4 regions of the Pectobacterium carotovorum genome follow, and region 4 is predicted to be linked to each of the others. Evidence: predicted binding sites of a transcription regulator. Region 4 holds the regulator's gene; each other region holds the start of a gene.
What was found. Region 4 encodes CRP, which controls carbon source genes, mostly activating them, when cyclic AMP is high. Its sites were predicted from a motif close to ATGTGANNNNNNTCACAT; they were not measured.
Positions count from the first base shown of each region.

Region 1 (3,127 bases), on a different contig from region 4:
GATGGTTTATGGCCCTCTCATTTTCCGCGGTATGCCGAGAAACCGCTCTGAGAGGAAGCAGCTTATAGGTATCTGCTTTTTTGACACCAATCGCCGCGCTGATTTTTGCTGAAACCCGGCTGGCCGCTGCGGAAAGCATGTTATCGCCTCGGGCACCTATCAGCCGCATTCCCAGCATAATGGCGTCCAGTTCATCTGGGTCAAAGTTAAGTGGGGGAAGGAAGTAGTCTTTTTCAAGTAGGTAACCGAGTCCCGATTCACCGCGAATAGGGGCGCCGATGGTTTGTAGTGCCGCCATATCCCTGTAGATCGTTCTGACCGATACATTCAACGCTTGAGCTAATATTTCCGCTGATACCGGGTGTACGCGGCCGCGAAGATGGTCAAGTAAAGAGAGTAGCCGAATCGTTTTCATGAGAAGAGCTTACACCACCCTGACAAGTTCTGTCAGGGTGGTGTAATACGATTCAGACTTCATATCATCCTGATAACGGAGTTCATTATGGCTACCCCATGTTACGAAATAGTCACTTATACGGTAAAAACCCAGCAAGAGGCCGATTCAGCGCGCGCATCGGCACAGCGTCTGTTAAAGCATTTCCCTGGGTTTATCGACTGGATCGCATTTTCAGGCATCGATATTTCCGCCGAGCGTGTCGATCTTGTGGTGTGGAATAGTCTTGAAGCTGCACGGGCTGCGGCAAAAGCGGTTGAAAGCCAACCGGAATTTTCCTGTTTCAGATCTTCTGTCAGGGCGTTGCACAGCATCGGGCACTATACCGCCCAAATGGAGCACGCACCGTCAGTAAAAATAAGAGGCGGTATCGAAATAGGACGATTTCGTCTAAAGCAGGGTATTCAGGAGAGTGACATGCGCCATGCTTATAATCAGATGGTAGAACGTCACCTTTCGCTTCAGCCTGGCTGGAAAAGCCAGTATTTAGTCAGTTTAGGTAATGGCGTCTTTATTGATCTTGCCTTTGCCGACAGTCAACCGTGTGCAGAAGCGATTTGTGCATCGTGGCAGGGGCAAGCGGTATGTAATGCCTTCTTGGAAATGATTGAGCCGGAAAGTATCGAGTTTGGTTCGCTGTGGTAACCGATAAGGCTAAAGAATCTACACTAGAAGACAATTAATCGGCAAAAGCGAATTCCTTACCTGATAAATAGTGATTTAAATCACATATTTTATGTATGTTGATGTTTGTTTCTTTTTTATCGGTGACTCTCGTCACTTAAAAAAACGTAGTGATGCGCTAGAGTCTTTTTATTGAACGGACGCCTACAGGCCGTGTTTATGAGGCGTCCAGCGCGATTTCTCTGAATACCCAATTGATTGCCCGGGAGGCAGTTATGTCTACATCTGATGTGTTCCATCTTGGTCTGGTCAAGAACGATTTACAGGGCGCGACGCTGGCTATCGTGCCCGGCGATCCTGAGCGTGTCGAAAAAATTGCTCGCCTGATGGATAACCCGGTACATCTGGCATCACACCGTGAATTTACGTCCTGGCGTGCAGAGTTGGACGGCAAGGCAGTGATTGTTTGCTCGACCGGTATCGGCGGCCCGTCAACGTCAATCGCGGTAGAAGAGTTGGCACAGCTCGGCATTCGTACTTTCCTGCGCGTGGGTACAACAGGGGCGATTCAGTCTGGTATCAATGTTGGTGATGTGTTGGTGACCACCGCCGCTGTCCGTCTTGATGGGGCGAGCCTGCACTTCGCGCCGATGGAATTCCCAGCTGTTGCTGATTTCGGCTGTACCACTGCGCTGGTGGAAGCGGCGAAGGCGTCGGGGGCGGCGTTGCACGTGGGCATCACCGCGTCTTCCGATACGTTCTACCCGGGTCAGGAGCGCTATGACACCTTCTCTGGACGCGTTGTACGTCGCTTCCGCGGCTCGATGGAAGAGTGGCAGAGCATGGGCGTGCTGAACTACGAAATGGAATCTGCCACGCTGCTGACCATGTGCGCCAGTCAGGGGTTAAAAGCGGGCATGATCGCGGGCGTGATCGTGAACCGTACTCAGCAGGAAATCCCGGATGCGGCGACCATGAAGTTAGCCGAAACCACCGTGATTAAGGTGCTACTGGACGCCACTCGCCGGTTGTTAGCCGCTGAATAAGCGAAAAAATTGATGTTATTTTGGGCTGGTCATCGCAGAGACCAGCCTTTATCCTGATAGCCTCTTCAGGTTCATCGGGTTAACCTGCACCGTGCTTAGCGCGTGTAATACGGTTGCCTTGCTCGCCTTTCAACCTCGCAAGGAGATGTATGACCGAACCAACGTTGCTTCATCCCTCTTTATTACCGCTGGACGGCGGAATCAACTTCCGCGATTTAGGCGGCAACCGCGCTGCTGATGGGCGGCTTATCCGACACGGCAAACTTTTTCGCTCCGGCTCGCTGGATCTGCTGAGTCAGGCTGACTGTGAACATCTTGCTGGCGTGCCGATTTCCCACGTGGTGGATTATCGGGATGCCGATGAAATTGCGCAGAAACCCGATGTCTTGTGGACGGGCGCTAATTATCACGCCTACCCGGCCAATCCATTGCGTCACGAAGTGACGGCCAATCTGGACTCGCTGGGATCTGATGTGCTGGCGGCATTTGATTCCCGGGCGTTTATGTTGGAACTTTATCGCCGTTTACCTTTCAATAATTCGGCCTATAAGCAACTGGTATCGCTGCTATTACGGCCGGATGAGGGCGGGTTGGTACAGCACTGCGCGGTGGGTAAAGACCGCACGGGTATCGGCTCGGCGCTGGTGATGTTTGCGCTGGGTGCGGATGAGCAGACGGTGATGGAAGATTACCTGCTTACGGAAACGACGCTGACGCCCTTCCGCCAGCAACTGCTGACGCATTTGTCGGAAACGCTGAATGAGAAAGCGCTTGGACAGTTCTCTTATGTGCTGTCGGTGCAGGAAGAGTTCATCGTGACGGCGTTGCAGGCCATCTACGAACGACACGGTTCGATCGATAGCTGGCTTGAGGTGGAATACGGGCTGGATAATCGCGCGCGGCATTATTTGCAGGATAAATACTTGGTTGCAGGATAACTATCTGGCGTGAAGTTTTTGTTTTAGGCCGGTCAACTGACCGGCCTTTGTTTTTGCTGTGTAGA
Region 1 covers NZ_JAXAFK010000006.1:222,807-225,933, forward strand. Annotated here, with positions in the region: gene R9X49_RS20740 (YafY family protein) at 1-415, opposite strand, end outside; gene R9X49_RS20745 (hypothetical protein) at 503-1,099, shown strand; gene udp (uridine phosphorylase) at 1,354-2,124, shown strand; gene R9X49_RS20755 (tyrosine-protein phosphatase) at 2,274-3,062, shown strand.
Region 1: udp (uridine phosphorylase) is a predicted target of CRP. The motif match lies at 1,168-1,185, and genes of this name have one in related genera.

Region 2 (3,127 bases), on a different contig from region 4:
TGAGGCCTGCGTGGTCGCTGACGTTACCGTGATCGCCAGTCAGGATTGGCACCCCGAGAATCACGGTAGCTTTGCCGTTAATGCGAATACCAAGGTTGGAGAAATCGGCGAGTTAAATGGATGGCCGCAGATCTGGTGGCCGGTTCACTGCGTACAGGGAACCGCCGGAGCTGATTTTCATCCAGCACTTAATCAGTCAGCCATTCAGTGGATCGTACAAAAAGGGACTCAGCCAGAGATCGATAGCTATAGCGCTTTTTTCGATAACGGACATCGGCTTAAAACCGAGTTGGATGCGTGGCTACACGCCAACCACATCACCCATTTGACCATTCTGGGGCTGGCGACAGATTATTGTGTTAAGTTCAGCGTGTTGGATGCCATTGCGCTGGGTTATCACACGGAAGTATTGGTGGACGGCTGTCGCGGGGTTAATCTTTTGCCCGATGACAGCGAATCTGCATTGCGGGAAATGGTACAACGTGGGGCGATCCTGACGGATATGACGCAGTTTCTTGCCACACTGTCTTCAACGCACTAACCATCGTCACTGTCGCACAGCATCACGACAGCCAATAAGGCTGCCTGCTCACACGTTAAGCATTGGGCTTCAGCGTAACGATCGCGTCAGCGATGTTAAACTCGCGCTTCAGCTCCTGCTTGCTCTTCATCACGATTTCGCCATCAGTGCCAATCGTCATGTGCTCAGCCTGTTCATTATGGCGAGCCTGCCACATCATCACCATTTGTAGGCAGTTTTCTTTCTGTTCAGCCGTCAACGCGACACCGTCTGGCCATTTGCCCAGCTCTACCGCCGTGACTAACCGCTGGTAAATTTCTGGCGTCATGGCGTCGATCAGATCATTGAGTTCCATATCCGGTTTCTGCTCCGAAAAAGGTCTGAGTTATTCTTACTGAGTTCTGTTATTGACAGGGACAATTATTGACGGGGTCAATGTACTGACAGGCGCACTTAATAGCTGAATCGTTTAAAGCTATACAGTATCAGCTTGCCACTGCCCTATTCATCACACACAGATTACCCGTCAACGCGCTCGCCATCAACGTCATCGATAAAGCTCAGCGAAGCAGAATTTACGCAGTAACGTTCGCCCGTGGTTTTCGGGCCATCAGGGAAAACGTGGCCCAGATGCGCATCACACTGCCCACAGCGGATCTCGATACGGCGCATATTGTGTGAATCATCTTCCAGATAGCGGACCGCTTCTGAGGAGACTGGCTGATCGAAGCTCGGCCAGCCACAACCGGAGTCATATTTGCTGTCGGAGTAAAACAGCGGGGCCTGACAGCACAGACAGTGGTAAACGCCGGTGCGCTTGTTATGCAGCAGTTTGCCTGAAAATGCAGGCTCCGTACCGCGTTGCTGGGTGACATAGCGCTGCATCTCTGTCAGTTCAGTATTATCGGACGGGGTACGCGAAGCAGAGTCGTTAGTCATGGAAGTCTCACAGCGGGTGTTATCAATTCAATTAATCATTGATTATAACAAAAAATTAACAACCTGACAGGCCGTTCTGGCCTAATATTAGGAATGTTATTAGCATGAACATTTAATTGTGATGCATGTCACATATTGAGATAACACAGGCTTTATATGATGCATTCCGCCCTCATATCAGTCTTAGATGTTACTTAGTTACAGGCTCGAGCGGTTTTTGCACAAAGATTGGTCATAGGTTTGACTTACAGCAACTATTGACACGATTCCGCTTGACGCTCAGCAAGGTTTTTGTAATTTTACAACCAACCTTTTATTCACAAACCAATAGCTGGTGGAATATATGACTATCAAAGTAGGTATCAACGGTTTTGGCCGTATCGGCCGTATTGTTTTCCGCGCTGCGCAAGAACGTTCTGACATCGAGATCGTTGCAATCAACGACCTGTTGGACGCTGATTACATGGCGTACATGCTGAAGTACGACTCAACTCATGGTCGTTTCAACGGCACCGTTGAAGTTAAAGATGGCCACCTGGTTGTTAACGGCAAAACCATTCGTGTTACCGCAGAGCGCGATCCTGCAAACCTGAAGTGGAACGAAGTTAACGTTGATGTCGTTGCTGAAGCAACTGGCCTGTTCCTGACTGACGAAACTGCACGTAAGCACATCGCTGCTGGCGCGAAGAAAGTCGTTCTGACTGGTCCATCTAAAGATGACACTCCGATGTTCGTTATGGGCGTAAACCACAAAACTTACGCAGGTCAGGAAATCGTTTCTAACGCATCTTGCACCACCAACTGCCTGGCTCCGCTGGCAAAAGTTATCAACGACAACTTCGGTATCGTTGAAGCACTGATGACCACCGTTCACGCAACGACTGCAACGCAGAAAACCGTTGATGGCCCGTCTCACAAAGACTGGCGCGGCGGCCGCGGCGCAGCACAGAACATCATCCCATCTTCTACCGGTGCTGCTAAAGCTGTAGGTAAAGTGATTCCTGAGCTGAACGGCAAACTGACTGGTATGGCGTTCCGCGTCCCTACCCCGAACGTTTCTGTTGTTGACCTGACTGCGCGTCTGGAAAAACCAGCTTCTTACAAAGAAATCTGTGCAGCAATCAAATCTGCTTCTGAAGGCGAGCTGAAAGGCGTGCTGGGCTACACCGAAGACGAAGTGGTTTCTACCGATTTCAACGGCGAGAAACTGACTTCCGTATTTGATGCTAAAGCCGGTATCGCACTGAGCGATAACTTCGTGAAACTGGTTTCCTGGTACGACAACGAAACAGGTTACTCAAACAAAGTTCTGGATCTGATCGCTCACATTTCTAAATAAGCGTCAGCGATGATTCGGTGAAAAAAGGGCGACGTGATGTCGCCCTTTTTTATTGTTACTTGCAGATTTCTTTTTACAACGAAAAACAATCAAAAAAAGGCACTATCATGCATAACACAATTTTCTCACTCCCCGTCACAAAACAAATTAGCGCCACCCTCAGCCAGCGTCAGTTGGACCAACTCCCCATCGTCGTCATTGACCATCCTGAAGTGCGTGCGGCAGTAGCGTTACAAGGGGCGCACTTACTCAGTTGGCAGCCGACCAATGAAGAGCCGGTGCTCTGGCTAAGCGACAATACGCCATTTACTCATCACGTTGCGATTCGC
Region 2 covers NZ_JAXAFK010000001.1:1,514,273-1,517,399, reverse strand. Annotated here, with positions in the region: gene pncA (bifunctional nicotinamidase/pyrazinamidase) at 1-541, shown strand, start outside; gene R9X49_RS06780 (YeaC family protein) at 597-875, opposite strand; gene msrB (peptide-methionine (R)-S-oxide reductase MsrB) at 1,040-1,459, opposite strand; gene gapA (glyceraldehyde-3-phosphate dehydrogenase) at 1,803-2,798, shown strand; gene R9X49_RS06765 (D-hexose-6-phosphate mutarotase) at 2,906-3,127, shown strand, end outside.
Region 2: msrB (peptide-methionine (R)-S-oxide reductase MsrB) is a predicted target of CRP. The motif match lies at 1,576-1,593, and genes of this name have one in related genera.

Region 3 (3,127 bases), on a different contig from region 4:
CTGAAAGGCTACATGCAAGACAAGCTGAATGCTCGTCTGATGGGCGTTGCGCCGACGGGCAACGGTCGCCGTGAGTCTTATGCGCACTTGCCAATGCCGCGTATGACGAACACCTACATGCTGGCTGGGAAATCAACGCCGGAAGAGATTATCTCCAGCGTTGAATACGGCCTGTATGCGCCAAACTTTGGTGGCGGTCAGGTCGATATCACCTCTGGCAAGTTCGTCTTCTCGACGTCCGAAGCGTATCTGATCGAAAAAGGCCGTATCACCACGCCAGTCAAAGGTGCAACGCTGATTGGCTCCGGTATTGAAGCAATGCAGCAGATCTCGATGGTCGGCAACGATCTGGCGTTGGATAAAGGCGTCGGCGTGTGCGGTAAAGAAGGGCAAAGCCTGCCCGTCGGTGTTGGTCAGCCTACGCTGAAGCTGGAAAGCCTGACCGTTGGCGGCACCGCGTAATTTGCACTGAATCCTGAGTTCCTTTAAGACCGCGCGTTATTAGCGCGGTTTTTTTTCCTCGCTATGATTCTGCCGGTAGCCCTGATACGTCAGGGCGACGTTTTTGAAGTATTCCGTCATGTAGTTAATGCAGACTTGTACTTTTAGCGGCAGATTGTCTTTGCGGGTGTAGAGCGCGTAGACCGGGCGCGGATCGGAGTGGTAGCGGTTAAACAGGATCTCGATTTCGCCGCGATTGATTTCATCCACGACCCACATGAGCGGCACGTACGCGATACCCGCGCCAGCCTTGAGCCAGCGCACCAGCGTTTGCGGATCGTTAGTGACAAAGCGTCCTTGTGGCGTGACGCGGGTTGAAATGCCTTCCGGGGCGATCAGTTCAAATTCGCTGTCGGGTCGCACGCTGTATTCCAGCCAGGAAAAATTCACCATATCTGCCGGTTTATCCGGCGTGCCGTGCTGTGCCAGATAGCTTTTGGCGGCACAGACGACCATGGGCATCGAGCCTAAGCGTTTCGAGAACAGGCTGGAATCCTGTAACGCCCCGACGCGGATAACGATATCCAGCCCATCGGCAATCAGGTCGGGAGCGGGAATTCCTGTGACCAGATTGACGGACAGGCCGGGATATTCCTTCAGCATCGCGGCAGTCATGGTGGACAATACATTCTGCGCCATCGTGGAAGAACTGCCGATGCGCAGCGTGCCGATTGGGGTATTGTTGAAGGCGTAAAGCTGCTCATGGACCTCATGAGCCTCATGCAGCATGCGGCGACAGCCGTGATAGTAAATTTTCCCCGCTTCCGTCAGCCCAATGCTACGCGTACTGCGGTTCAGCAGCTTAATCTGTAGTTCATCTTCAAGCTTGGTGACGGTCTGGCTGACGGCGGATACGCTCATCTGCAACTGGCGGGCAGCCGCGGTAAAAGAACCAAATTCCACCACGCGGGCAAACACCGACATACTCTTTAGTCTTTCCATTATTCACTCTGGCTTAAAAGTGATTTAGATCACACTATGTAGATAAGGTGATAATAAGCATCCATAATATAGCCTATCCGGTGATGCCGGGTGGAACATTGTCCGCCATCGTTCAAGCGGCAAGCGTTGCTTGAAGGTGAACGCGAGCAGACATCGCCCTTGCGGTCGTCCATGATTACTCACCGCCCAGAGCTAGCCAATGATTGTGTTTATTTATCCAATGTAGATCGTGCGCTGATTTCCCATCGCTAGTCAGCCTCTGCTGGCATCGCTATTCATCAGTTTAACGCTATTTAATTCGCTGGTTACAGCCTGCGGGATGAAGCGCTTTTGTCTATGCTGAACGTCAGCATCAGACGACATCATTTACCATCCGGTAGCGGACCTGCGCGCTACCGCTACCTAACAGAAAAAAGGAAAAGAGGATGAGTTCACTCCCGGTTATGGTGCTGTTCGGGTTGTCATTTCCCCCCGTATTTTTTGTCTTGCTGGTGTCATTGACCCTGTTTTTTGTCGTGAACCGCCTGCTGCAACCGACGGGTATCTATGACTTCGTCTGGCATCCGGCGCTGTTTAACAGTGCACTGTTCTGCTGTTTGTTCTATTTACTCTTCCGTTACGGTCTGTGAGGCGTCTGTGAAAGCTTTCTTTTTAACGTTGTTTAGGCAGCAGGCCGTGCTGATCAAAAAACTGAGCCGCGTGGTCATTACGCTGGTGATTGTGCTGTGTGCGATTGTCGCCATTTTCCGTGTCTGGGCGTTTTATACCGAATCACCCTGGACGCGTGATGCCAAATTTACGGCGGATGTTGTCGCAATCGCGCCGGACGTCAGTGGGTTGTTGAGCGACGTTCGCGTCACGGACAATCAGCTGGTGAACAAAGGTGATGTGCTGTTTGTCATCGACCAGCCGCGCTACCATCAGGCCGTGGCGCAGGCGGAAGCCGATGTTGCCTACTATCAGGCGCTGGTGACGGAAAAACGCCGGGAGTCAGGGCGTCGTGCGCGCCTCGGCGTCAGTGCGATGTCGCAGGAAAATATCGATCAGTCCAGTAATGCCCTGGAAACCGCTACGCACCAGCTTGCTAAAGCGCAGGCGGTGTTGTCACTGGCGCAGCTGGAGCTGGAACGCACCGTGGTACGCGCCCCTGCCGACGGCTGGGTGACCAACCTGCATGTGCAGAGCGGTGAGTTCATCGAACGCGGTAATACGGCGGTGGCGTTGGTGAAGAAGGATTCGTTCTACCTGCTGGCGTACATGGAGGAAACCAAGCTTGAAGGGGTTCGCCGCGGCTACCGTGCAGAAATCACCCCGCTGGGCAGTGAAAAGATATTTTACGGTACGGTCGATAGTGTGGCGGCTGGTGTGAATAACAGCAGCAGCAGCGCGAACAATAAAGGCCTGGCTAACGTGGATTCCAATCTGGAGTGGGTGCGTCTGGCGCAGCGTGTGCCGGTAAAAATTCGCCTCGATAGTCAAATGGGCGACCTCTATCCGGCTGGCACGACGGCAACTGTGGTGATTACCGGTGAGCAGGTCAACAATGACAAAAAGCCGTCGCCGCTTATCCGTCTCCTTTATCGCCTGCGTGAGTTTGGTTAAGTGAGGCGATGATGAAAACGCCGTCGCTGACAGGCCCCGTGTTCTTTACGACACCGAAGTTTGCGCGCTTGCGCTTTGCTTT
Region 3 covers NZ_JAXAFK010000002.1:41,698-44,824, forward strand. Annotated here, with positions in the region: gene tldD (metalloprotease TldD) at 1-462, shown strand, start outside; gene aaeR (HTH-type transcriptional activator AaeR) at 502-1,443, opposite strand; gene aaeX (p-hydroxybenzoic acid efflux pump operon protein AaeX) at 1,869-2,072, shown strand; gene aaeA (p-hydroxybenzoic acid efflux pump subunit AaeA) at 2,080-3,045, shown strand; gene aaeB (p-hydroxybenzoic acid efflux pump subunit AaeB) at 3,057-3,127, shown strand, end outside.
Region 3: aaeR (HTH-type transcriptional activator AaeR) is a predicted target of CRP. The motif match lies at 1,461-1,478, and genes of this name have one in related genera.

Region 4 (3,127 bases):
CGGTCATGGATTCCGTCGTCCGCTCAATGGAAGACTACATCACCTACATCACTCCGCAGTTCTCTCGTACGCACATCAACTTCCAGCGCGTGCCCACCGTGGACACCTCCAACCCGTTTGCTGCCAAGTCGATTCCCTCGCTGGATGAAAGCTTCGTCGTCATTCACTTTCAGGGGTTGGATAATATTGATTATCCCTATCTGCTCGCCATGTTGCAGGGATCGTTTATCTCCCACATCAACACGCTGGTCGTTCCCGGCGGGAAAATGGGGCTGGCGATGGAGCTCATCATGGCACCGCTGGTGCAGCGGTTAATTGAAGGGAAAACCATCGAATAAGCATCAAGATATACGGGGCGACCACAGGGGTGAGGCCTCCCGACGGGAATCTCCCCCTGTGTTTCCCCTAATAACAGGCTTAAGTGACCAGAATGAGTGCTCAGAGAAAGGGATTATTCCAGCACTCTAATTTCGTGGCTGTGCGTTACCTCAACGGCTTTGCCTAGCATCAGTGCCACAGAGCAGTATTTTTCCGCTGATAGTGCGACAGCTCGCTCAACGGCTTTGTCGGTCAGCCCTTTTCCCGTCACGATAAAATGCAGATTGATATGGGTAAATAAACGCGGCGCTTCAGACCGGCGCTCTGACGTCAACTTCACTTCACAGTCCGCCACATCGTTGCGGCCTTTTTGCAGAATCGACACGACATCAATCGCGCTGCATCCCCCCACAGACATCAACACCATCTCCATCGGACTGGGCGCTTTATCACCGGAATTACCGTCCATCAAGATCTGGTGCCCTGACGCGGATTCGCCCAAAAACGTTAAGCCTTCAACCCATTTTACCCGTGCCTGCATGGTGCCTCTCCACTAAAAATTTTTTGAAAATTTATACCGTTACTGTACAAAAACCAGCGTTAATCAGAGCTTTGTCATGCTGAAGCGAGACAACACAAGACACGTCCTTAAAGCTGTGTTAAAACGAAAATAGAATAGACCTTTTCTGGACAAACCCAGAAACGAAGAAGATGATTGCGTGGCCAGATATACCCAGCCACGTTTACGATGCGGCAAGGCAGCAACCGGAAAATCAAGGGTACAGTGGTTCCAGTATATTCCCTGACGTCATTCTGCCTAGACTGAATTTTATTTTTTTAGCAGTTAAACACGCCGTACAGGGAACTCTGACCCCTGTAATTTGCGCAGTGAATTACAACAGAGGATGATAGCGAATGGTTCTCGGCAAACCGCAAACAGACCCAACTCTCGAATGGTTCCTTTCCCATTGTCATATCCATAAGTATCCATCGAAGAGCACGCTGATTCACCAAGGTGAAAAAGCAGAAACGCTTTACTACATCGTGAAAGGCTCTGTCGCAGTGCTAATCAAAGATGAAGAAGGCAAGGAAATGATTCTTTCCTACCTCAATCAGGGCGATTTTATCGGCGAGCTCGGCCTGTTTGAAGAAGGTCAGGAACGCAGCGCCTGGGTTCGGGCAAAAACCGCCTGTGAAGTGGCTGAAATTTCCTATAAAAAATTCCGCCAGCTCATCCAGGTTAACCCAGATATCCTCATGCGTCTGTCTGCGCAAATGGCAAGCAGACTCCAGGTTACCTCAGAGAAAGTCGGCAACCTCGCCTTCCTTGATGTGACCGGCCGTATTGCTCAAACTCTACTCAACCTGGCCAAACAACCTGATGCCATGACGCATCCAGATGGCATGCAAATAAAAATTACCCGTCAGGAAATTGGGCAAATCGTTGGCTGCTCGCGTGAAACCGTGGGTCGCATTCTGAAAATGTTAGAAGACCAGAACCTGATCTCTGCGCACGGTAAAACGATTGTCGTTTACGGCACTCGCTAAATCCCTGTCGCTGTACCCTACCAATAAAAAAGCGTGAAGCCTCGGCCTCACGCTTTTTTTTATGGCGAGCTTCCTGCTCGCCACCCTTCGGGCCGTCGCAAGCGACGTTGAAAAACGTTCCCTACGTTTTTTTATCGCTGCGCTTTTAAGAACGCCACTCAGTTTGCTGCGTTAACGACCTGCGCGACGGCTTTGGCGAACTTATCCATCCCCTGCACAATATCGTCTTCATCAATGATCAAAGACGGCACAAAGCGAATTACGTTCGGCCCAGCCATCAGCACCATCAGACCCTGAGCCGTTGCAGCAGCCAGAAACTCGCCTGCGCGGCCATGCCACTGCGGTTTCAGTTCTGCCCCCAGCAGGAGCCCCATACCGCGAACCTGCTCGAATACGCCGTACTGCTGGTTGATTTTCTCCAGTTCACTAACAAAGCGATCGTGCCGATTCGCCACGCCTGACAGCACTTCCGGTGTGTTAATGATATCCAGCGCGGCTTCCGCCACCGCACAGGCAAGCGGGTTACCGCCATAGGTGGTGCCGTGTACCCCAACCGTCATCACAGAAGCGATCTCTTCCGTCGTCAGCATCGCGCTAATCGGGAAGCCGCCACCCAGCGCTTTAGCGGTGGTGAGGATATCCGGCGTAATACCGTAGTGCATGTAGCTGAATAGTTTGCCAGTACGCCCCATCCCGCTCTGCACTTCATCAAACACCAGCAGCGCCTTATGCTGATCGCACAGATCGCGAACGCCTTGCAAAAACTCAGGCGTAGCAGGCGTAATACCGCCCTCGCCCTGAATCGGCTCCAGCACGACTGCGCAGGTGTGATCGTCCATCACTGCTTTGACCGCAGCCAGATCGTTGAAAGGAACATGGACAATATCCGCAGGCTTAGGCCCGAAGCCATCGGCATATTTAGGCTGTCCGCCAACCGAGACGGTGAACAGCGTCCGACCATGGAATGCATTGTAGAAGGCGATGATCTTGGTTTTATACGGGCTATGACGTTTAACCGCATAGTGACGTGCCAGCTTAAATGCCGCTTCGTTAGCTTCAGCGCCGGAGTTAACAAAGAACACGCGATCGGCAAAAGTGGCATCAATCAGTTTACTGGCGAGGCGTAGCGCAGGTTCGTTGGTGAAAATATTGCTGGTGTGCCACAGCTTTTCACCCTGTTGCTGCAATGCGTTCACCAGCGCAGGATGGCAGTGACCCAGTGCCGTAACCGCAATGCCACCGGAGAAATCAATATACTCGC
Region 4 covers NZ_JAXAFK010000005.1:229,567-232,693, reverse strand. Annotated here, with positions in the region: gene R9X49_RS19380 (phosphoribulokinase) at 1-338, shown strand, start outside; gene R9X49_RS19375 (OsmC family protein) at 452-859, opposite strand; gene crp (cAMP-activated global transcriptional regulator CRP) at 1,234-1,866, shown strand; gene argD (bifunctional acetylornithine/succinyldiaminopimelate transaminase) at 2,025-3,127, opposite strand, start outside.